3 regions of the Nitratireductor rhodophyticola genome follow, and region 1 is predicted to be linked to each of the others. Evidence: riboswitches for the same ligand, from Rfam matches in the RefSeq annotation. Region 1 holds a riboswitch; each other region holds the start of a gene.
The links. A riboswitch is a leader RNA that binds a small molecule or an ion and turns the genes downstream of it on or off. The one in region 1 is predicted to bind thiamine pyrophosphate.

Region 2: it holds a riboswitch for thiamine pyrophosphate, as region 1 does, so the genes downstream of both, KUG85_RS19780 (YkoF family thiamine/hydroxymethylpyrimidine-binding protein) here and thiB (thiamine ABC transporter substrate binding subunit) in region 1, are expected to answer to the same signal.
Region 3: it holds a riboswitch for thiamine pyrophosphate, as region 1 does, so the genes downstream of both, thiC (phosphomethylpyrimidine synthase ThiC) here and thiB (thiamine ABC transporter substrate binding subunit) in region 1, are expected to answer to the same signal.

Annotation. Positions count from the first base shown of each region.
Region 1 covers NZ_JAHSSF010000003.1:213,443-220,393, reverse strand. Annotated here, with positions in the region: gene thiP (thiamine/thiamine pyrophosphate ABC transporter permease) at 1-285, opposite strand, end outside; gene thiB (thiamine ABC transporter substrate binding subunit) at 306-1,310, opposite strand; TPP riboswitch at 1,348-1,461, opposite strand; gene KUG85_RS12095 (thiamine diphosphokinase) at 1,556-2,203, shown strand; gene KUG85_RS12090 (ABC-F family ATP-binding cassette domain-containing protein) at 2,207-4,018, shown strand; gene KUG85_RS12085 (tyrosine recombinase XerC) at 4,139-5,080, shown strand; gene KUG85_RS12080 (TraB/GumN family protein) at 5,148-6,221, shown strand; gene KUG85_RS12075 (hypothetical protein) at 6,295-6,498, shown strand; gene lpdA (dihydrolipoyl dehydrogenase) at 6,555-6,951, opposite strand, start outside.
Region 2 covers NZ_JAHSSF010000005.1:282,776-289,726, forward strand. Annotated here, with positions in the region: gene KUG85_RS19750 (putative bifunctional diguanylate cyclase/phosphodiesterase) at 1-296, opposite strand, end outside; gene KUG85_RS19755 (class I SAM-dependent methyltransferase) at 585-1,589, shown strand; gene KUG85_RS19760 (class I SAM-dependent methyltransferase) at 2,105-2,842, shown strand; gene KUG85_RS19765 (ABC transporter substrate-binding protein) at 2,917-3,906, opposite strand; gene KUG85_RS19770 (ABC transporter ATP-binding protein) at 3,903-4,658, opposite strand; gene KUG85_RS19775 (ABC transporter permease) at 4,655-5,443, opposite strand; gene KUG85_RS19780 (YkoF family thiamine/hydroxymethylpyrimidine-binding protein) at 5,448-6,056, opposite strand; TPP riboswitch at 6,050-6,162, opposite strand; gene KUG85_RS19785 (DUF1403 family protein) at 6,250-6,951, opposite strand, start outside.
Region 3 covers NZ_JAHSSF010000005.1:109,407-116,357, reverse strand. Annotated here, with positions in the region: gene KUG85_RS18955 (LysR family transcriptional regulator) at 1-858, shown strand, start outside; gene KUG85_RS18950 (TRAP transporter substrate-binding protein) at 957-1,961, shown strand; gene KUG85_RS18945 (TRAP transporter small permease) at 1,997-2,500, shown strand; gene KUG85_RS18940 (TRAP transporter large permease) at 2,516-3,799, shown strand; gene KUG85_RS18935 (carbon-nitrogen hydrolase family protein) at 3,837-4,643, shown strand; gene KUG85_RS18930 (RraA family protein) at 4,655-5,314, shown strand; TPP riboswitch at 5,505-5,630, shown strand; gene thiC (phosphomethylpyrimidine synthase ThiC) at 5,743-6,951, shown strand, end outside.

The DNA.
Region 1 (6,951 bases):
CGCAAGGGGCACGGCGAACAGGCGCAGGATGAAGGCACGTCCCGGAAAAGCCGGGTGCCGTGCCAGCGCACGCGCCAGAAGGATCGCTGGTAATACAGAAAGCAGTGTCGACAGCAGCGCCTGCCAGAACGTGAAGCGCGCAATGCGCAGAAGCCATGCATCGAACGCATCCAGCACGCCAGAACCCTGGCGTGCCGCTTCCACCGCGAGGCCGATGAAGGCCCCGCCGATCAGCAGGCCAATGGCGGTGAGCGCGAGGCGCCCCGCAGTTGTGCGTCTGTCCATGGCGGGGGCGTGCGGAATGGTCAGCGGCTCATCACCGAAAGCCACTCGTCGACCCAGGCCCTGCGGTTCTTTGCAACCTCCTCAGGTGAAAATTCGAGCGTCTTTTCCGGTTTCACAAGGTCATCGAAGACCGGGTTCAGCGGGCCGGAGATTTCTCCGGCCGGGAACATCCAGTTGGTTTCGGGGATGGCGTCCTGAAAGCCGGGACCGGTCATGAAGGCGAGGAATTTCTGCGCCAGCGGGTTTTTTGCGCCCGCAACCGTCTGTGCCGCCACTTCCACCTGCAGGTAGTGACCTTCCGCGAAGCTGGCTGCCTTATAGCGCTCTGTATCCTCCGCGATGCGGTGATAGGCGGGCGAGGTGGTGTAGGAGAGCACCATGGGAACCTCGCCGCTGGTGAAGAGACCATAGGCCTCGCTCCAGCCGGGTGTCACCGTCAGCACCTTGTCCTGCAGCCGGCTCCAGGCGGTGGCCGCCTCGTCGCCATAGACGGCCTTGACCCAGAGCAGAAGACCAAGCCCCGGTGTGGAGGTGCGCGGGTCCTGAATGGCGATCTTCAGATCACCCTCGGCCTCCACCAGTTCCTTCAGGCTTGCCGGTGGTGTCTCGATGGCTTCGGTGTCGTAGACGAAGGCGAAGTAGCCATAGTCGAAGGGTACGAAAATGTCGTTCTCAAAGCCGCCCGGCACCTCTACCTTGGCCGTATCAATACCGTGGGGGGCGAAGAGGCCGGTTTCCCGCGCCTCGTGGAGAAGATTATTGTCGAGGCCGAGCACAATGTCGGCTTTCGTGGAGCTGCCCTCAAGCCGGACACGGTTGAGCAGTGCCACGCCATCGGCGACCGAAACGAATTCCACGTCGCAACCGCATTCCGCCTCAAACGCCTTTTCCACCTGTGGGCCTGGGCCCCAGTCGGACGTGAAGCTCTCATAGGTGTACACCGTGAGCTTTTCCTGGGCGAATGCCTGGCCGGAAAGGACCAGCGCGCCGAGCGCCAGAGTGGAAAGCAGGGTGGTGGTGCGCATCTGCGCCTCCTCTTTTCTGGTCTGGGAATGAGGCGCTGAATGAAAAGCGTCTAATCCCTCCGCCGGTATCAGCCGGATCAGGTTCCGCGGGTTGGTTGGGTTCTTCCCAAGCCTCTCAGCCGACAATGCGCCGGCACCCCGTTAGAGCGACCGGGAAAATAGGGCGCGGTGCGCAGCTCCGCAAGGGGGGTGAATGGCGCAAACGCCGTTGGCGCTGGCCCGCCGGCATGATATGGGCCTCGCCCATGAGCCGATTTACCCTTCTCCTTGGCGGAGACCTCACCCGGACACCGGCCCTCGATGCCGAAATCGCCGACAGCCGCATCATCGCAGCGGATTCGGGCATGCGCCATGCTGCGCTTCTGGATGTGAAGCCCGAGCTATGGGTGGGGGATTTCGATTCCGTGCCCGACGGGTTTGAGAATGCCTATGCCGACGTGGCGCGCCGCACCTTCCCCTCCGAGAAGGACAAGACCGACGGCGAGATCGCGATTGCGGCAGCTCTGGAGGCCGGGGCAACAAGCCTTTTGCTGGCCGGTGCCTTCGGAGGCGAACGGGCCGACCACATGTTCCTGCATTTCGCTCAGGCATTGCAGCTCTCCGAACGCGGCATTGCCGCAAAGCTGACGAGCGGGCATCAGGAAGGCGTGCCGCTCGTCCCGGGGCGGCGCCACAGCTTCGCCTATGCTGATGGCACACTGTTTTCGATCCTCGGCTTTTCGGAGCTTTCCGGCCTCACGGTCGAAGGCGCGAAATGGCCGCTCGATGCCGTGGAGGTGCCCTTCGGTTCCTCGCTCACGCTTTCCAATCTGGTGGATGGCGGCCTTTCCATCACGCTCATGAAGGGCCGGGCGCTGTTCATGGCGCATCTACTGAATGACGGAGAACGCTGAACCATGGCGCCGCCCCTTTTAAAGTTGGATGATATTCGTTTGACCTTCGGTGGCACGCCGCTGCTGGCCAGTGCCTCGCTGATGGTCGGCCCCGGCGAGCGGCTTGCGCTGGTGGGGCGGAATGGCTCCGGCAAGTCGACCCTGTTGAAGATTGCCGCCGGGCTCGTGGAGCCGCAGGATGGCGAGATTTTTCGCCAGCCGACGGCAACCATACGTTACCTGCCGCAGACGCCCGACTGGCAGGGCTTTGCGACCGTGCGCGCTTATGTGGAAGCGGGGCTCGGCCCTGCCGACGACATCAACCGGGTGGCGCTGGTCATCGACCGGCTGGGGCTCACGGGCGATGAAGATCCGGCGACACTGTCGGGCGGTGAGGCGCGGCGGGCGGCACTTGCGCGCGTGCTTGCGCCGGAGCCGGATCTGCTATTGCTCGATGAGCCGACCAACCATCTCGATCTCGCCACGATCGAGTGGCTTGAGGAAGAGTTGCAGCGGACCTCTTCCGCTTTGGTCACCATCTCGCATGACCGCCGATTTCTGGAAAAGGTAAGCCGCGCAACCGTGTGGCTCGACCGGGGTGTGACGCGGCGGCTCGACAAGGGGTTCGCTCACTTCGAGGACTGGCGCGATCAGGTGCTCGAAGAGGAAGAACGCGAGCAGCACAAGCTCGCCCGCAAGATCGAGCGCGAAGAGCACTGGCTGCGCTATGGCGTGACCGCGCGCCGCAAGCGCAATGTGCGCCGTCTGGGAGAGTTGCAGGCGCTGCGCGAGAAACACCGCAGCCACCGCGGCGCGGAAGGCGTGGCGACCATGGCGGCCAGTGATGCTGCCGAATCCGGCAAGCTCGTCATCGAGGCGAAGGGGCTCGCCAAAGCCTATGACGGACTGCAGGTGGTCAAGGACTTCTCCACGCGCATTCTGCGTGGCGACCGGGTTGGTCTTGTCGGGCCCAATGGCGCCGGCAAAACGACGCTTATCAACCTTTTGACAGGCAAGCTTGAGCCCGATGAGGGATCGCTGCGGCTCGGTGCCAATCTGGAAATCGCCATTCTGGATCAGAAGCGAGCGCTCGATCCGCTGGAGACGCTCTCTCACTTCCTGACCGACGGGCGCGGCGACAGCGTCGTCGTCAACGGGCAGGAGCGACATGTCGTTTCCTACATGAAGGACTTCTTGTTCAAACCGGAGCAGGCGCGCACGCCGATCCGCGAGCTTTCGGGCGGTGAGCGCGCGCGGCTGGTTCTGGCCCGGCTCCTCGCACGGCCGGCCAATCTGCTGGTTCTCGATGAGCCGACAAACGATCTCGATATGGAGACGCTCGACCTTCTGCAGGAGCTTGTCGAGGACTTTCCCGGCACGGTGCTGCTCGTCAGCCATGACCGCGATTTCCTCGACCGTACGGTGACGAGCACCATTGCGCCTGCGGGCGATGGCCGCTGGATCGAGTATGCGGGCGGCTATTCCGACATGATGGCGCAGCGCAAGGGCGAGGAGCTGGAGCGGCGCAAGACCCGTAGTGCCGAGCAGCAGAAGGCGAAGCCAGCCGGCAATGCGGGCGCGCCCAAATCGGCTGCCAAGAAGCTCTCCTACAAGCAGAAGTTTGCGCTGGAGACACTGCCCAAGAAGATTGATGAGCTGGCGGATGAGATGGCGGCATTAGAAGAGAAACTCGCCGATCCGAACCTCTACACGCGGGATGCAGCCGCTTTTCAGCGCTTTTCCAAAGAGCTGGACACCGCGCGCGCCAGCCGTGAGAAGATGGAAGAAGAGTGGCTGGAACTAGAAATGCTGCGCGAGGAGGTCGAGGGCGCATAGCAGCTCCTGCTTTTTTGGACGCCGACTTCAAAGCCCCCTTCTCCCCGCAGGCGGGGGGAAGGAAGCCGTCATTCGCCCGCCTTCACCGCTCGCTAACCGGACTGGTTCAGAATGCTGCGCATGGACCAGGATTTCCTCATTTCCACAAAGCTCGACCTCCAGAAGGCCCGTGCCAAGTGGCTTGCCTCGCTGGCCGATGAGCGGCGTCTTTCGGCGCTGACCGTCGATGCCTATGAGCGCGACACGCGGCAGTTTCTGCAGTTTCTCACAGGGCATTGCGGCGAGGCACCGGGTCTCGCTGACATTGCCGAGCTGCGCCCGGCGGACCTGCGCGCCTTTCTGGCCTTTCGGCGGGGCAGGGGGGCGGGAGCGCGCACGCTCGGGCGCGGGCTTGCCGGGGTTCGCTCGTTTCTGCGTTATCTGGAGCGTCGGGGGCTGGTGAACGCGGCGGCTGCGGCTGCGCTGAAGGCGCCGCGTGCTCCGCGCGCGCTGCCCAAGCCGCTAACGGCCGCCGATGCGCGCAAGGTTGCCTCGGGCGAGGGGCAACTTGCCGAAGAGCCATGGATCGCGGCGCGGAATGCCGCCGTCTTCACGCTGCTTTATGGAGCCGGACTTCGCATTTCGGAGGCGCTGGGGCTTCTGGGCGGCCAGGTCGGGGAACTGCGCCAGGGCGCGCTCAGGATCACCGGCAAGGGCGGCAAGACACGGCTTGCGCCGGTGCTGCCGGTATCTGCCGAGGCGGTCGTCGAGTATCAGCGTCTTTGCCCTTATCATCTGGAGGCAGACGGGCCGCTTTTTCGCGGCGCGCGTGGCGGCGCTTTGCAACCGGCCATCATTCAGCGCGAGATGAAGCGTATGCGCTCCGCGCTCAACCTGCCGGAGACGGCAACGCCGCATGCGCTCAGGCATTCCTTTGCCACGCATCTTCTTGGGCGCGGCGGCGATCTGCGCGCGATCCAGGAGCTTCTGGGCCATGCGAGCCTCTCCACGACGCAGGTCTATACGGGCGTGGACACGGCGCGGCTTCTCGAAATCTACGATGCCGCCCATCCGCGGGCCTGAAGCCGTTGCTCGCAATTTGTGGTGGCGGATTAACGGTTTCGCCGGGATTTGCCGCTAGCGTGGCACCATGAAAACGCATGCAAAAGCCACCACCGCGACCGAGCGGTTTGTTGACCGCCTTTTTCTGTGCGCTGCTGCCTTTCCGCTTTTCCTGCTTCTGGCGCTAGTCCTCGGCCTGTCGATGGCGAAGCCGGCAAAGGCGGATGAAATTGTCTGTTCGGGCACAAACCTCCTGACGGAACTCGCCGCAGAGAACCCGGCCGCGCTTGAAGAGGTGCGACGACAGGCGGCGGAGACGCCGAATGGCAGCGGACTCCTTTGGCGGGTCGAGAAGGAGGGCGTTGCGCCCTCTTATCTTTTCGGCACCATGCATATGAGCGACCCGCGCGTGGTCACGCTCCCCAGGGATGCCCGCGAAGCTTTCGACGGGGCGGAGCGTGTCGTTATCGAGACCACCGACATTCTCGATCAGTCGAAGATGGCCGCGGCGATGTTCAAACGGCCGGACCTGATGATGTTCACGGGCAAGGAAACGCTTGGCGATCACCTCGATGAGGCGGAGCGTGAGGCGGTGGCGGATGCACTCAAGGCGCGCGGCATACCGTTTGCCAGCGTCAAGAAGATGAAGCCCTGGATGCTGATCTCGCTGGTGGCGCTGCCGGTCTGCGAGATCGAGCGCAAGGAAGCTGGTATGCCGATCCTGGATCTCAAGCTCGCAGAGGATGCCCAGAACGCCGGCAAAGAGCTTCTGGGCCTCGAGACGGCGGTTGAGCAACTGGATGCCATGGCCTCCCTGCCCATGGACATGCATGTGCGCGGCCTGGTGGAGACGCTGGCGCTTGGCGACGGCCTGAACGACGTGATGGAAACCATGGTGTCGCTCTATGCCGAAGGCGAGACTGGCATGTTCTGGCCGCTGATCCGCGTTGCGATCCCCGAACAGCAGGGTGCATCAGGGGATTACGCCGCCTTCGATCGGGCCATGGTCAAAGCGCGCAACGGCACGATGGCCGAACGGGCGCGGCCTATTTTGAATGAAGGCAATGCCTTCATCGCCGTCGGGGCGCTGCATCTGCCCGGTGAGGAAGGGCTCATCGAACTCCTGCGTGCGGACGGTTATACCGTCGAGGGTGTCCGGTAAATTTGGGGTTCCGGCTAACTAATTGCATGTTATCTTTCCGTCGGCGTTGGGGAGCGTCATTTGGAGCGCTGTCATGCAGGACGAAAACCACAAAAAGAAACCCCAACATCGTTCTGCCGGTTCGGAGGGAACACGGGGTTTTGTGATTGGCGCCGTTGGAGCGGCGATCGTGATCCTCGCTTTCATGGCGATTTCAGGAAGCGGCTTTTTCGGCGAGGACGTCACCGGGACGTCCGACACCGTCTCCGACAGTGTACCCATGGGCGACGACGGATAGAAAAAGGCCCCGAAGCTTTCGCGCCGGGGCCCTGTTGTCTGTAAATTCCTGTCGGATCACATGTGGATCGGCTTGGCGAAGGTGGCGAGAGCCGCTTCCTTGACCGTTTCCGACATGGTGGGGTGCGCGTGGCAGGTGCGGGCCAGGTCTTCCGACGAGCCGCCGAACTCCATCAGAACTGCTGCCTCGTGGATCATTTCGCCGGCGCCGAAGCCGACGATATGAACGCCCAGCACGCGATCCGTCTTCTTGTCGGCGAGCACCTTCACGAAGCCGTCCGTCTTGAGCATGGAGCGGGCGCGACCGTTGGCCGAGAAGGGGAATTTGCCGGCGTTGTATTCCACGCCGGCCTTTTTCAGCTCTTCTTCCGTCTTGCCGACGGAGGCGACTTCCGGGCTGGTGTAGACCACGCCGGGGATCACATCATAGTTCACGTGCCCGGCCTGTCCGGCG
Region 2 (6,951 bases), on a different contig from region 1:
GCGGCAAGGGATGCGCCGCGGCGCACACCAAACTCGATCACTGCAAGAAAGGAAATGCCGATCGCGCATCGGGTAAACACCAGTTGATCCGCGATGTCGGGAAACAGGAACCAGTCGAAGACCCCATAGGCCATATAACTGAGCACGGCAGCCCACATGCCCCAGCGAACGACCAGGCGTTGCTGGGCAGCGTCATGCTGAAAAAGCAGCCGGAGCAGTTTCGGGTCTGCCAGACCCGTACGAGGGCTCGAAAGCGCTTCAACAACCTTTCGTGCGATATCCGCGGATAGTTGCATCGTGACCTTCCATTGCAACAGACCCTCAGTACATGGGAATCGGTTAGGATGTCTTAACTTCTCCATTCCCGCTTTCGACCCCGGCCGGAAACGGCGTTTTATATTAACGGTGCGTAAATGAAGGCAGCTTTTTACCCGACTTATCGAGGTGCTGAACCCGGATAACTTTTAGTCGAGTTTGATTAAATTCTTTCGCATCCCGGTCCATACGGGTATAGTGAAAGCGTTCAAATCAGCGGGGACGGACCAGTGGCACAAGCCTCTCACCTGAAGCTTGACGAGCAGAGTTTGATCACATCTCAGCTCGTCAAGAAGCACACGACGACGTCGGATGTCGCCGATTCCACGGAGTTGAAGGAGAAGGTTGCCCAGCTTGCGCTGGTTCTCGATCTGGCGCGCCAGGGCTTCGAATCGGGCACACCGGCAGCCGACATCGTCGACCGTCTGGCGGCCCGTCTGCACGATCTCCGCAACCAGGCTTCGCCTGTCGTATGGCAACAGCTCATTCCTCTGGCCCAGGAGCATCCGGTTTCAGAGTTTCTGAAGCAGGACCCCTTCACACGCTGGTCCTTCGACAAGCCGCGCGGCTATTCCGGCGATGCCAGCCTGCTCGACATCTATTACAAACATCCAAGCGCTGACGAGATCGTGGCTTCCTCCACGGAACTCGGCCGTGAAATCTACGCTTACACAAGCGAAGCGGCGAGTTCGGTCGCCGGGCGCGAGCGGCGCGACATACTTGCGCGCACCGTGGATGCCACCGCAGAGCGCGTGGAGAATGCGGAGGTCCTCGCGATTGCATGCGGCCACCTGCGCGAAGCGGAACTCTCGACGGCCCTGGCCGGGAAGAAACTGAAGCGCTGGATCGGGCTGGACCAGGACCCGATCAGTGTGGGAACGGTCAACCGGGACCTGGCCGGCACTGGTGTGGAGGCCATTGACGGTTCCGTGAAAGGCATCCTGCGCCGCTCCTACAGTCTCGGCACGTTCGACCTCGTCTATGCGTCCGGGCTTTACGACTATCTGCCGCGCGCAGTCGCAATCCGCCTCACGCAACGCGCCATGGAACTGGTCAAGCCGGGCGGAGAATTCCTGTTCGCCAATTTCAGCGACGAGATCACCACCGATGGCTACATGGAAACCTTCATGGACTGGCCGCTGATCCTGCGCGCGGACAAGGACATGCAGGACATAATCGACCGCGCGATTGACAGGAACCATGCCGACACCGAGGTGTTCTACGGCAGCAATCGCAACATCGTCTACGGCGTCATCCGCAAACACCCCGCCTGAGCGGCAGCCTTATCCTCTCGCGTGAAAAGCCGACCTGGCCACCCAACTTCGGTTCGGTGGCCACGGGACCTCTCGCGATGAGGTCTGCCCATTCGGCGGCGAGATCAGCGACACACGCGAAACCATGGTGCCACTGCTGCCGGTATCGCTGATCTGCGTGCACAATGGCAGATACACGGTCGAGGAAATCTGGAAACCTGAAACGGCGTGATCCGGGTTCCGAAAGGCGGGGCTTCGGTCCGATGCTCCATCAATAACCTGGATCACCCATTGTGCGTCCGGCTGGATGCCAGGCGATCCAGGCATCCTGCGATTGGCTGACGACCGGAAATGGAACGAGGCCGGCTCAGCGTTTCGGCGAAACGAAGAACCGGTCTGCATGTGTCAGGGTTTTTCAGCGAGAATTCAGAAGCGCAGACGCGTGTAGCCCGGCCGCGCTGCAACCCCTGACTTAACCGAATCTCAAGGGTCAGCGACTATCTGCCACCAAAGGACGAACGATCGGGGGCGTGTAGATGAGTGTGGTCGACAAATGGAGGCCAGAGACGGCGGCCGGCGGTTTCGCGCGGGACGACGAGGACATCGCTTTCTATACACGCATCAATGCGCTCATAAACCCCGACATGGCTATCGTCGATCTGGGTGCGGGCCGTGGTGCACGCTATGACGATGGCAGCGCGGCCTTCCGCAAGACCTTCTTCAATTTTCAGGGCCGTGTGAAGCGTGTCATAGGCCTCGATGTCGATCCCGCTGTTCTCCAGCACCCACATCTCGATGAAGCGCTGACATTCGAACCCGGCGGACGCCTGCCGCTGGAAGATGGCAGTGTCGACATGATCATCTGTGAATGGGTGATCGAGCATGTCGAGCACCCTGCGGAGTTCGCAAGGGAGGTTCGCCGCGTCCTGAAACCCGGCGGCTGGTTCTGCGCCCTCACACCCAACAGCTGGGGTTATGTCGGGATCAGCAACCGCATCGTGCCGGAGCGCTTCAAGGACTGGCTGATGCGGCAGGTCTGGCCCGAACGCCCGCACCAGGATGTGTTTCCCACATTCTACCGGCTGAACACGCTGGGACGTCTGCGGCGCGCATTTGAGCGGGAGCACTGGGGTCATCACAGCTATATCGCCAACAGCACGCCGAGATATCACGGCGGCGTTTCAGCCGGTTTTGCCCTGGTTTCGCTCTTCCAGTGGCTGATGCCACCGCCGATGCGCACCAATCTCTTCGTGTTCCTGCAAAAGCGATCCTGACCCGGGAGCATCAGACCGAAAAGTGAAATCCGCTTTTCGGCCCGATGCCGCATGAATAGCCTGGACCGCGAAATCTACCGCTTCAGATACGCATTGGTGAACCAGGTGGAGACGTCCGGCATCTCCTCGAGGCGCTTGCCGTCGGCATCGCGCATGACGCCCGCCTCGAACATGAACTTCGTGATGTTGCCGAACATGTCCGCATCGATGAGACCGACCGGCTCGCCCTCGTCCTGCAGGTAGCCGCCGCCCACGATGGCCTGCATGGAAGCGCGGACCAGCTCCGGATTGGAGAGCATGCCGCCGGTCTCGGCAATCAGCATTTCGGCTGCCTCTTCCGGGTTTTCCGCAGCGAAGGCATAGCCGCGCTGGGCCGCTTCAACGAACGCGCGGGCGGTTTCGGGATTGGCTTTCAGCCAGGTTCCGTTGCCGCCGAGATAGGTGGTGTGCTGATCCGGCACGCCATAGTCGGCATAGCGAAATGCGCGCTGCGGGCGGTCGAGAAGCACGGAGTTCACGCCCTCCCAGGTGCTCACCTCGAGCGTGAAATCGACCGTGCCATTGGCAAGCGCCTCATAGGCGGAGGTGCCGAGCGTGACGGTCTCGAACTCGCCCTTGCCGCCATCGTTCTGGATAATGGTCGAGATGAGGGCCTGTTCCCAGGCGCTGCCGAAACCGGCATAGGTCATGCCATCGAGATCGGCCGGGCGCTGGATGTCCTCACGCTCGCCGTTGAAGACGAGACGGCCCGTCTCATGCTGCATAACCGCCATGACCACTGTGAGGTCGGCGCCGGTGGCGCGCTGGCTGTAGAAACCGATGGAGCTCAAAATACCGAATTCGGCGACGCCCGTGGCGACCAGCGTGCCAGAGGAGGTGTCGGTGTAGGGCAGGATTTCGACGTCAAGGCCGGCATCCTTGAACCAGCCCTTCGCCTGGGCGACGTAAAGCCCCACATGGTTGGTGTTGGGCGTCCAGTCCAGCGCGACGCTCAGGCGCTCCTGCGCCGTTGCCGGCAGCGCCATCGCGCCGAGCATAAGGGCTGCGGCTATCAGGCTTTTCATGGTCTTTCTCCTGTCTGACTGAGCAAGGTGTTCAAAAGGTCTTCTTCCAGCGCGCGGGCATCGTCCGGCAGGGGCGCGCCAAGGCGCGGGCGCGGGGCGCGGACGACGACCTCGGAAATCACGCGGGCGGGACGGCGCGACAGCACATAGATGCGATCCGAAAGGGCCACCGCCTCGCGCACATCATGGGTGACGAGCAGCGTGGTCCAGCGCGCGGCGCGCCAGCGGTCTTCCAGCCAGCGCTGCATCTGCGCGCGGGTGAGCGCGTCGAGCGCGCCGAAGGGTTCATCGAGAAGCTGGATCGGGCGGGCCTGAATGACCGTGCGCAGAAGGGCTGCGCGCTGACGCATGCCGCCGGAAAGCTCCGCCGGATAGCGCTGCTCAAAGCCTTCCAGCCCGAACTCGGCGAACAGCGGCAGCGCGCGGGCGCGCGCCGAGGCGCGCGGCACGCCCTGCACTTCCAGCCCCAGAATGACGTTGTCGACGATGCGTCGCCAGGGCATCAGCGCGTCGCGCTGTGGCATGAAGGCGAAGGTCTGGCCGTCGCGCTTCAAGGGCGCGCAATCGCGCAGGATCTCGCCGCGATCCGGCGCAAGCGCGCCGGTGAGAAGTCGAAACAGCGTGGATTTTCCCGCTCCCGAAGGGCCGAGAATGGAGACGAACTCCCCCTGCCCCACATGCAGCGATACATCGTCGAGCACGGCGGTTTCGCCGAGCGTCACGCCCACATTGCGCATTTCCAGAGCGCTCATCGTGTCTGCCCCGCTTCCCGCCAGCGCAGCAGCGCCCGTTGCAGAAGCGCCGAGACGCCGAAGAGCACCAGTGTCAGCGTGGAACTGACCACCACCGCGGCGAGCATCAGGTCCGGGCGAAAGCTGTTCTTGGCGTTGAGGATGACAATGCCGAGCCCGGCGCGCGCGCCGACATATTCGGAGAAGATCGCGGCGACCACGGCATAGGTGATCGAAATCCGCAGGCCGGCGAAGAAATAGGGCATGGCCGAGGGAAAGCGCGCCGCCCGGAACACCTTCCACCGCGACGCGCCCATGGAGCGCATCAGCGTTTCGATCTCGGGATCGGTGGATTCGTAGCCATCGACCAGAGCTACCAGCATGGGAAAGAAGGTGACGAGCGCCACGAGCAGGATTTTCGGCGTGAGACCGAAACCGAACCACAGAACGGCAAGCGGTGCGATGGCCACCAGAGGCAGGGTCTGGCTGACGACAAAGATCGGGAACAGCGCCCGCCGCAGCTTCGGCAGGAAATCGAGCGCCACCGAGAGGGCAAAGGCGATGCTGACGGAGAAGGCAAAGCCGGTCAGCGTCGCGCTCAGCGTCGGCAGCGTGTTCTCCCACAGGAGGGCGCGGTTGACACCCATCTGTTCGGTGACGCGCGAGGGCGCGGGCAGAACCAACGGCGAAATGCCCGACAGCCGCACATAGATTTCCCAAAGGAGGATCGCACCGGCAACGCTTGCCAGAGCAGGCAAGCCGCGCACCAGCCGTCCGCCCGCAGGACGGGGCCGACGCTGAGACATGGGGTCAGGCCGTGGAGGGGCTGTTGGCGGAAACGGTCAAATCGACCGTCACATGGCCTTCGGGCGGACCGAACCGGCAGAAGGCCTGTTCGAGCGTTGCGAAAACCGGGCCTGCATCGCCGGTGAGACGGCTGCAGAAATTCTTGGAGCGATCGAAGACGCCGCTCGACTTCAGGAAGTCGATGCAGCCCATGATCTCCGCCATGTGGTCGCCGGCGCCCATCACGTATAGCGAGAACTGGGCGCGTGCGGTTTCCGACGTGGTCTTTGCATTGGCCACCGCCGCAAGTGCTGCCTTCTGCCGTTCGGCGAGCGGCTCCGACGGGTTGGCGAGTGCAGAGGTGCTGCAGATCGGATCGTCCGGCTCGCCGGGGCAGCCGCGCGAGAGCGTGGCGCGCAGCACCACATGGTGGCGGGTGGACGCGGCGGCGACATAGAAATCGCGCAGCGCCGGGAACAGCACTTCGGGTGGGCCGACGACGAGCGTGGAGATATCGTCGGTCTCGATCCTTAAACGGTCCCGCCAGGGATCGAACGCGGAGAGCGACGACATGATGACGTCGACGAAATTGTCGGTCATCGGATAAAGGGAAAGCTGCGCACCTGCGAACATGATTGTCCTCCTTGCTCCGCTGGCATTACCCAGATCAGCTTCTAGGGCCCGAGGGCTTGCGCCCTCATCTCAGCCGCGGCGATACGCGGCACCCCTGTGGATGCCCGGTACGAACCAAATCCCGTGGCGCAAAGCAAGCGGTTTGTTCAGGAAACGGTGCCCGGATGAAAAATTATCCGGCTATCCACAGGCGTCACAATCCGAAGATGCGGAATGATGAACGCCCGGAGAGTTCACGCACGGCCCCTAAATGTTCAAGCCGTTCAAAGAGCCGTTTCGAGGCCCAGCGGGACAGATTGCATCCGGGCGCCGAGGCCGGCACGGCATCGTCATCCAGCAGTTTCTGAACGACCGTGCCCGCCCCTTTTGTGCGCAGTTTCGGCAAAACGGAGGCAAGTGTGTCGGCGCGGCGAGATATTTCACCAGCCGAGCGGAGCGCGCGCCCAGTCCCCTGAACCAGCGCGAGGCACACCGCCCGGGCAAAGGCAGGATCAGCCGGGCCGATCCGCCCGCTCTCCCCGCCCACGCGGAAGGCGGTTCCATAGCGTTCCGCCATGAGAAGCGGTACCGGGCGAGGCCAGTTCAGCATCGTTGCGATCAACCCGTCTGCCAGGGCCCATGCCAGCGGCTCGGCGTCCGCGTGTTCTGCCAGTATCCGCCCGACGAGCTCTGCCGCCGCGAAGGGCGGCGCGCTTCCAGACTGGAGCGCATCCTCGGCATGGTCGACGGCTGCCGCCAGCCTGTCATCCACCGCCATGCCGAGAAGGCCGGCGAGTTCGGCTATGGAAGACATGGATGGCATGAAGCGGCGCGCTGCCATTCGTCTATAGGCGAGAAATATCTTGCCCGCAGGGCCCGGATCGTCACCGGCCGCGGTCAGCAGAACGGCATCGCG
Region 3 (6,951 bases), on a different contig from region 1:
GTGGCCGATCTTTTGCACACCACCCAGCCCGTCATTTCCTCACGCATAAACGCACTCGAAAATGAGCTGGGCACCAAGCTTTTCGAGCGGTCTAAACGCGGGGTGCAGTTGACCAGCGAAGGCCGGGTCCTTCTTCCGCATGCGGAGATGGTGGTCGAACTCACCAATGAAATGAAATGGCTGGTCAACAAGAACAGAAAGATGACCGGCTCGCTGCGCGTTGGTGTGACCGACACGATCCTGCGCTCCTGGTTCGTTCAGCTCATGGAATGCTTCCGGGCAAAATATCCAGGCGTGAACATCGAGATGCTGTCGTCGACCTCTGCCGATGTCATCCAGTCGCTGCGGGATCATGCGGTGGATGTGGGACTGGCGATGCGGGATGGAAACGACCCCAAGCTCGACTTCGTGCCACTCGGCTCGTTTCCGGTCGCCTGGGTCGCAAGCCCGACCGCCTTCCCCATCCGCAGGGCCGCAGTGGGTACGCTGCTCGACCTGCCGATCCTCAGCTTTCCCAAGAACTCGATCCCCTACAAGACACTGGAGCGCTACCTAAAGATGCACTCCAAGGTGCGGGTCAACGTGCACTCATCCAATTCCATCGCCACCATCGTCCAGATGGCCGAGGAGGGGCTAGGCATTGCGCCGATGCCGCGCGCGGTGGTGATGAAGGAACTGGCAAGCGGCACGCTGCACGAAATTGCGGTGGATGTGGAATTTCCACCGCTTGAGTTTTTCGCGATCACCGAAGCCTCGCCCCGCAAGACCCTCAGGGACGAATTCGTGGAAATGGCCCGCCAACAGGCGATTGCCTATTCGAGCCGCTTTCCTGATGACTATCTGATCAACCTTGATTGAAAAAATTTATCACCGGAAGCCATATTTTTCATTTGGACTTTTTAAGACGGCTCTCCGATCCTGTTCCCATAACCAGACAAAAACGATGGGGAAGGATAATGAACCGTATTCTACGCAATCTTCTGGCTGCAGGCGTGATGACAGCGATCGGCGCTGCCTCAACGGTCTCCGCGCAGGCTGAGACCTGGCGCATGGCGCACAAGATGCCGCCGGACAGCATCGAGGGCGAACTGTTCCAATTCTTTGCCGACAAAGTGGTCGAGAAGACCGGCGGTGAGGTCGAGATCAAGGTGTTTCCGAACGAGCAGCTCGGCTCGGACGACACGGTCCTCGAACAGCTTCAGATCGGCACCGTGAATGTCTATCCGGAAGGCACCAGCTATCTCCAGAAATGGGTGCCGGATATCAAGTTCACCTCGGCCCCCTTCCTTTTTGACGACCGCGAGCACTGGGTCCGCTTCATGCAGACCGATCTGGTCAAGGGCTGGTTCAAGCAGATCGAAGACGAAGCCGGCATCGCGCTGATCGGCTCTCCGACCGCCTTCCTGCGCGGCCCCTATCGCGTGATGGTGACCGACAAGCCTTGGACGAACCTGGAAGAAATGCAGGGCACGCGGCTGCGCATGCATCCCGATGAGCTGGCCGCGGCCGCCTGGCGCCATCTGGGCGCGGAGGTTCGCACGCTTGCCTGGACGGAAGTCTACGAATCCATCAGCCGCGGCATCGTCGATGCGGTGAACAGCCCGATCGCGCTCGTCGAACCGATGAAGTTCTACGAGGTTGCGTCGCATATCATCCGTCATGACGAATATCCGCAGGGCATGGCCTTCATGACCAACGCGAAGCGCTGGAACGCGCTTTCCGATGAGCTGCGTGCACAGGTTCTCGACGCCTTTGCCGAAATGGCCGAAGAGTCGGAAAAGCGCATGATTGCTGCGGCGAACAGCGATCTTGAAGCCATGAAGGCCAAGGACGTTGCCTATACGGAACCGGACACTTCGGATTTCGTCGAGCGCATGCAGAGCTTCTATCAGGAGATGGAGGAAAAAGGCGAACTCCCCGAAGGGTTCCTTGACGCGGTTCGTTCGTCGCGCGCCGAATAGGCATCCTTTGAACTCACATTGATGGGGGAGGTTTCATGCCCGTCCTGGATCGAATCCTGGCCGTTATCGACCGGCTGTTTCTTGTGGGAGCGAATGCGGCCCTGTTCGCCATGCTCCTCGTGACCGCACTCAATGTCGCGTCACGTGCATTTCTCGGTCAGGGGGTGGTCTGGGCCTTCCCCATCAGCATCGTCTGCTTCGTGTGGATGAGCTTTCTGGGCTTCTTCGTCGTCTACCGGCAGAACAAGGACATCACCGTCGATTTTCTGCTGAACGCCACCCCGCCCCCGGTGCGTCGCGCCGGGCGGATGCTTGTGGACATCGCCGTCATCGCGCTCTTGCTCATCATCCTGCGCGAAGCACCGGAGCTGATCCAGCGGCAGGTGGGCAATATCGAGATGGTCGGCATTCAGCGCTACTGGCTGAGTGTCCCCTTCTTCGTGTCCTGCGGGCTCATTGCCCTGCACTTCTTCAGCGACTTCGTGCATGCCCTCAGAGGGCATGCGGAGCCTGAGCATCACCCTGCGGGCGACATCTAGGATCCGGGTAGAACCATGACCTTGCTACTTTTCGCGGGCTTCGTCGCCCTCATCCTCCTGCGTGTGCCGATCACCATGGCGATCGGCCTGGCGGTGCTCTCCGCCCTCATCTATGCGGGCTTCTCCGACACGCTCTACATCATTCCGCTTCAGGTTCTCGACGGCGTCGACAACCCGTCCCTGCTTGCCATCCCCTTCTTCATCATGGCCGGCAATCTGATGAACGGCGTCGGCATGACCGATCGCATCTTCAATTTCGCCTCCGCGCTTGTCGGCCATATGCGGGCCGGCCTCGCACAGGTGAATGTCGTCTCCTCGCTGCTCTTTGCCGGTGTCTCCGGCGCGGCCGTGGCCGATTGTGCCGGCCTCGGCACGATCGAGATCAAGGCGATGCGCGAGCGCGGCTATCCAGCACCCTTCGCGGCGGCCCTCACGGCTGCAAGCGCTGTGGTCGGGCCAATCATTCCACCATCCATCAGCCTTGTGGTGTATGCGTTCCTGTCCAACACGTCGGTCGCGCGGCTCTTCCTCGCGGGCATCATTCCCGGTCTCATCGTCGGCATGTCGCTGATGGCGTTCAACTACCTCGTCGCGCTGAAGCAGGACTTTCCGCGCGAGGAACGCAAGAGCCTGCCGCAGATCGGCCGCTCTGCGATTGACGGCATCGCCGCGCTGGTTGCACCGGGCATCATCCTCGTTGCCATCCTCACCGGTTTCACCACGGCCACGGAAGCCGGCGTTCTGGCCTGCGTCTACACCATCGCGCTCGGCTTCGTTTACCGCACCTTCTCCTTCCGCATGCTCTGGCAGGCGCTGACGGAGACGATGACCATCACCAGCGTCATTATGATCATCATCGGCTTCTCGCATGTGATGGGCTGGCTTCTGGCCATCGAGCAGATCCCGCAGCAGCTGGCGGACCAGATTCTTCTGTTCACCGAATCGCGCACGGTCTTCCTGTTCCTCCTGCTCGGCTTCCTGCTTCTGGTCGGCTGTTTCGTGGAAGGTGTGCCGGCAAAGCTGATCCTCGTGCCGATGTTGCTGCCGATCATCGATCAGTTCGGCATCGACCGCATTCATTTCGGCCTGATCATCACGCTGGCGCTTCTGATCGGCATTGCCACCCCGCCCATGGGCATCGCGCTCTACATCGTCGCTGAGGTGGGCAAGGTGCCGTTCGAAAAGGTGGCGGTGGCGATCCTGCCCTTTCTCATACCACTGATCGTTGCCCTGCTCATGATCACCTTCGTGCCCGAGCTGGTGCTCTTCCTCCCCAATCTCGTTCTGGGGCCGGCCTGACGGCCGCCCCGCTCAAACTCCAAAGCAAGGGAAATTCATGAAAATCTCCGTCATTCAAATGAACTCGCAGGACGACAAGGCAAAGAACATTGCCGATGCGGAAGCGTTCGTCCGAAAGGCCGTTGCCGAAGACAAGTCCGATCTCGTCGTGCTTCCCGAAACCTTCACCTATATGGGCGGGACCGTGGAAAGCCGTCGCGCCAATGCGGAAACCTTTCCGGACGGCGAAGCCTATCGCGCCATGTCGGCTTTGGCCGCCGAACTGAAAGTGAACATTCACGCCGGCTCCATGGCCGAGGCTGCGGGCGAGAAGTGCTACAACACGACTATCGTGTTCGACCGGCAGGGCAAGGAAATTGCCCGCTACCGCAAGATCCATCTCTTCGACGTGAAGGTTCCGGGCGGCCAGAGCTATCTGGAATCCGACACGATGAAGCGCGGCGAGGACGTGGTCGTCTACGAGCTGGAAGGCGTGAAGATCGGTTGCGCCATCTGCTACGATCTGCGCTTCCCGGAACTGTTCCGCAAGCTGCGTGACAAGGGGGCCGAGGTGATCGTCCTGCCCGCCGCCTTCACGCTGCAGACCGGCAAGGACCACTGGGAGCAACTCCTTTGCGCCCGCGCCATCGAGACACAGTCCTATGTGGCTGCATCGGCCCAGATCTTCGGGCATGACGAAGGCAAAAAGCTGTGCTTCGGCCACTCGCTGATCATCGATCCATGGGGCGTGACCATCGCCAACTGCTCGGACCGCGTCGGCCATGCAAGCGCGACCATCGACACCGGCTATGCCGAGCAGATCCGCCGCTCCATGCCTGTCGCAGACCATCACGTCGTCGCATAAGGAATACGCATATGTACCAGGTCAACTCGATGCCGGAGCAGCTGGCACAGGCCAAGATCGACAAGCTGATGCAGGTGGAGACCGCCACGGTCGGCCATTTTCTGCACGCCAACTTCCTCGACACGGGCATCCGCTCCATGCTGCCCAGGGTGCGGGCGGCCGGAACGGCGGTGACCCTGCGCCTGCCCCATGCCGACAGCACGCTCCTGCATTACGCGATGGACCATATCCGGCCCGGCGATTTCGTGATCATCGATCGTGCCGGCGACACACGCCACGCCTGTTGGGGTGGCGTCATCACCCACACGGCGGCCCGCAAGAAGGCCGCCGGTGCGGTGGTGGACGGGCCGGCGACGGATGTCGCCGATTTCGAGCGTCACGGTTTCCCCATGTGGTGCCGGGGCCCCTCGCCCATCACCACCAAGCTGCTGGGCGTTTCGGGCGAGATGAACATTCCCGTCAGCGTTGGCGGTGTGGTGGTCAATCCGGGCGACGCGGTGCTGGCCGATGAAAACGGCGTTCTGATCCTGTCTCCCGACGAGGTGGACATGGTGGCAGACCGCGCCATCCAGATGCAGGCGCGCGAAGTCGAACTTCTGAAGCGCATCGACGCCGGCGAGAGCCTGCCGACCATCTCCGGTGCGAAGGAGCGCGTTGAGGCAAGCGCCTAGGATCTGGCAGCGGCTCATCCACAAATCATACCCGTCATCCCGGATAGCCCAGCGGTCGGCCGGGATGACGGGTATGGCCTCTCGATAGAGGAAGAGGGCTTCGAGACATGGCTCGAAGCCCCCTTCCCAAACTTGTTGCCCGGTATCTGACATGGGTGCTTGACAAGAGCGCCCCTCTTCACTCACCTTGCAGCCTCACCTGGGGGGTCCCGCCAAGGGGCTGAGATTCTGCTGGGCATGGTTTTCCATGCAGCGCAGTGACCCGATGAACCTGATCCAGTTCATACTGGCGTAGGGATGGTGCATGCCTGGCGGGTCGCTGGCTCCTTCGAGCCGAAATCCATTTCCATAGCGGATCGCCGGAGCTCTTCCTCCTCTCGGCACGAACTGGGTCTCCATTGCTGACTGAGCAGAGGAGGCTCTGACCCATGGATGCTATCGCTCCGAAAGTGACCACCGGCCCATTGCCGGCATCGCGCAAGATCCACAAACCCGGCAAGCTTCACCCCGAGATTCGCGTGCCCCTGCGCGAAATCGCCGTGCATCCGAGCGCCGGCGAGCCGCCGGTGACGGTCTATGATTCTTCCGGCCCCTATTCCGACCCGGACGCGCTGATCGAGATCGAAAAGGGCCTGCCGCGCATCCGCGAGGCCTGGGTGAAGGCGCGCGGCGATGTGGAGGCCTATGAGGGCCGCCATGTGAAGCCGGAGGACAATGGCTTTGTCTCCGGCGACCGGCTGACGCCGGAGTTCCCCACCCGCCACCAGCCGCTGCGGGCCAGGGACGGCAAGGCCGTGACGCAGCTCGCCTATGCGCGGGCCGGCATCGTCACGCCGGAGATGGAATATATCGCCATCCGCGAAAACCTTGGCCGCGAACAGGCGAAGGCCGCGCTCGTGCGCGATGGCGAGAGCTTTGGCGCCGCCATTCCCGATTTCGTGACGCCGGAATTCGTGCGCGACGAGGTGGCGAAGGGCCGGGCGATCATTCCCGCCAACATCAACCACCCGGAAGCCGAGCCGATGATCATCGGCCGCAATTTTCTCGTGAAGATCAACGCCAATATCGGCAATTCCGCCGTCACCTCCTCCATGGCCGAGGAGGTGGACAAGATGGTGTGGGCAACGCGCTGGGGCGGCGACACGGTGATGGACCTTTCCACCGGCCGCAACATCCACAACATCCGCGAATGGATCATCCGCAATTCGCCCGTGCCCATCGGCACCGTGCCGATCTATCAGGCACTGGAGAAGGTGAACGGCATTGCCGAGGACCTCAACTGGGAGGTCTTTCGCGATACGCTGATCGAGCAGGCCGAACAGGGCGTCGATTACTTCACCATCCATGCCGGCGTGCGGCTGCACTATATCCCGCTGACGGTCGACCGCGTGACGGGCATCGTCTCGCGCGGTGGCTCGATCATGGCCAAGTGGTGCCTGCATCACCACAGGGAGAGTTTCCTCTACGAGCATTTTGAGGAAATCTGCGACATCTGCCGCGCCTATGACGTGTCGTTTTCGCTGGGCGACGGGTTGCGCCCCGGCTCCATTGCCGATGCCAACGACGCCGCGCAGTTTGCCGAACTGGAGACGCTGGGCGAGCTGACGCAGATCGCCTGGAAGAAGGACTGCCAGGTG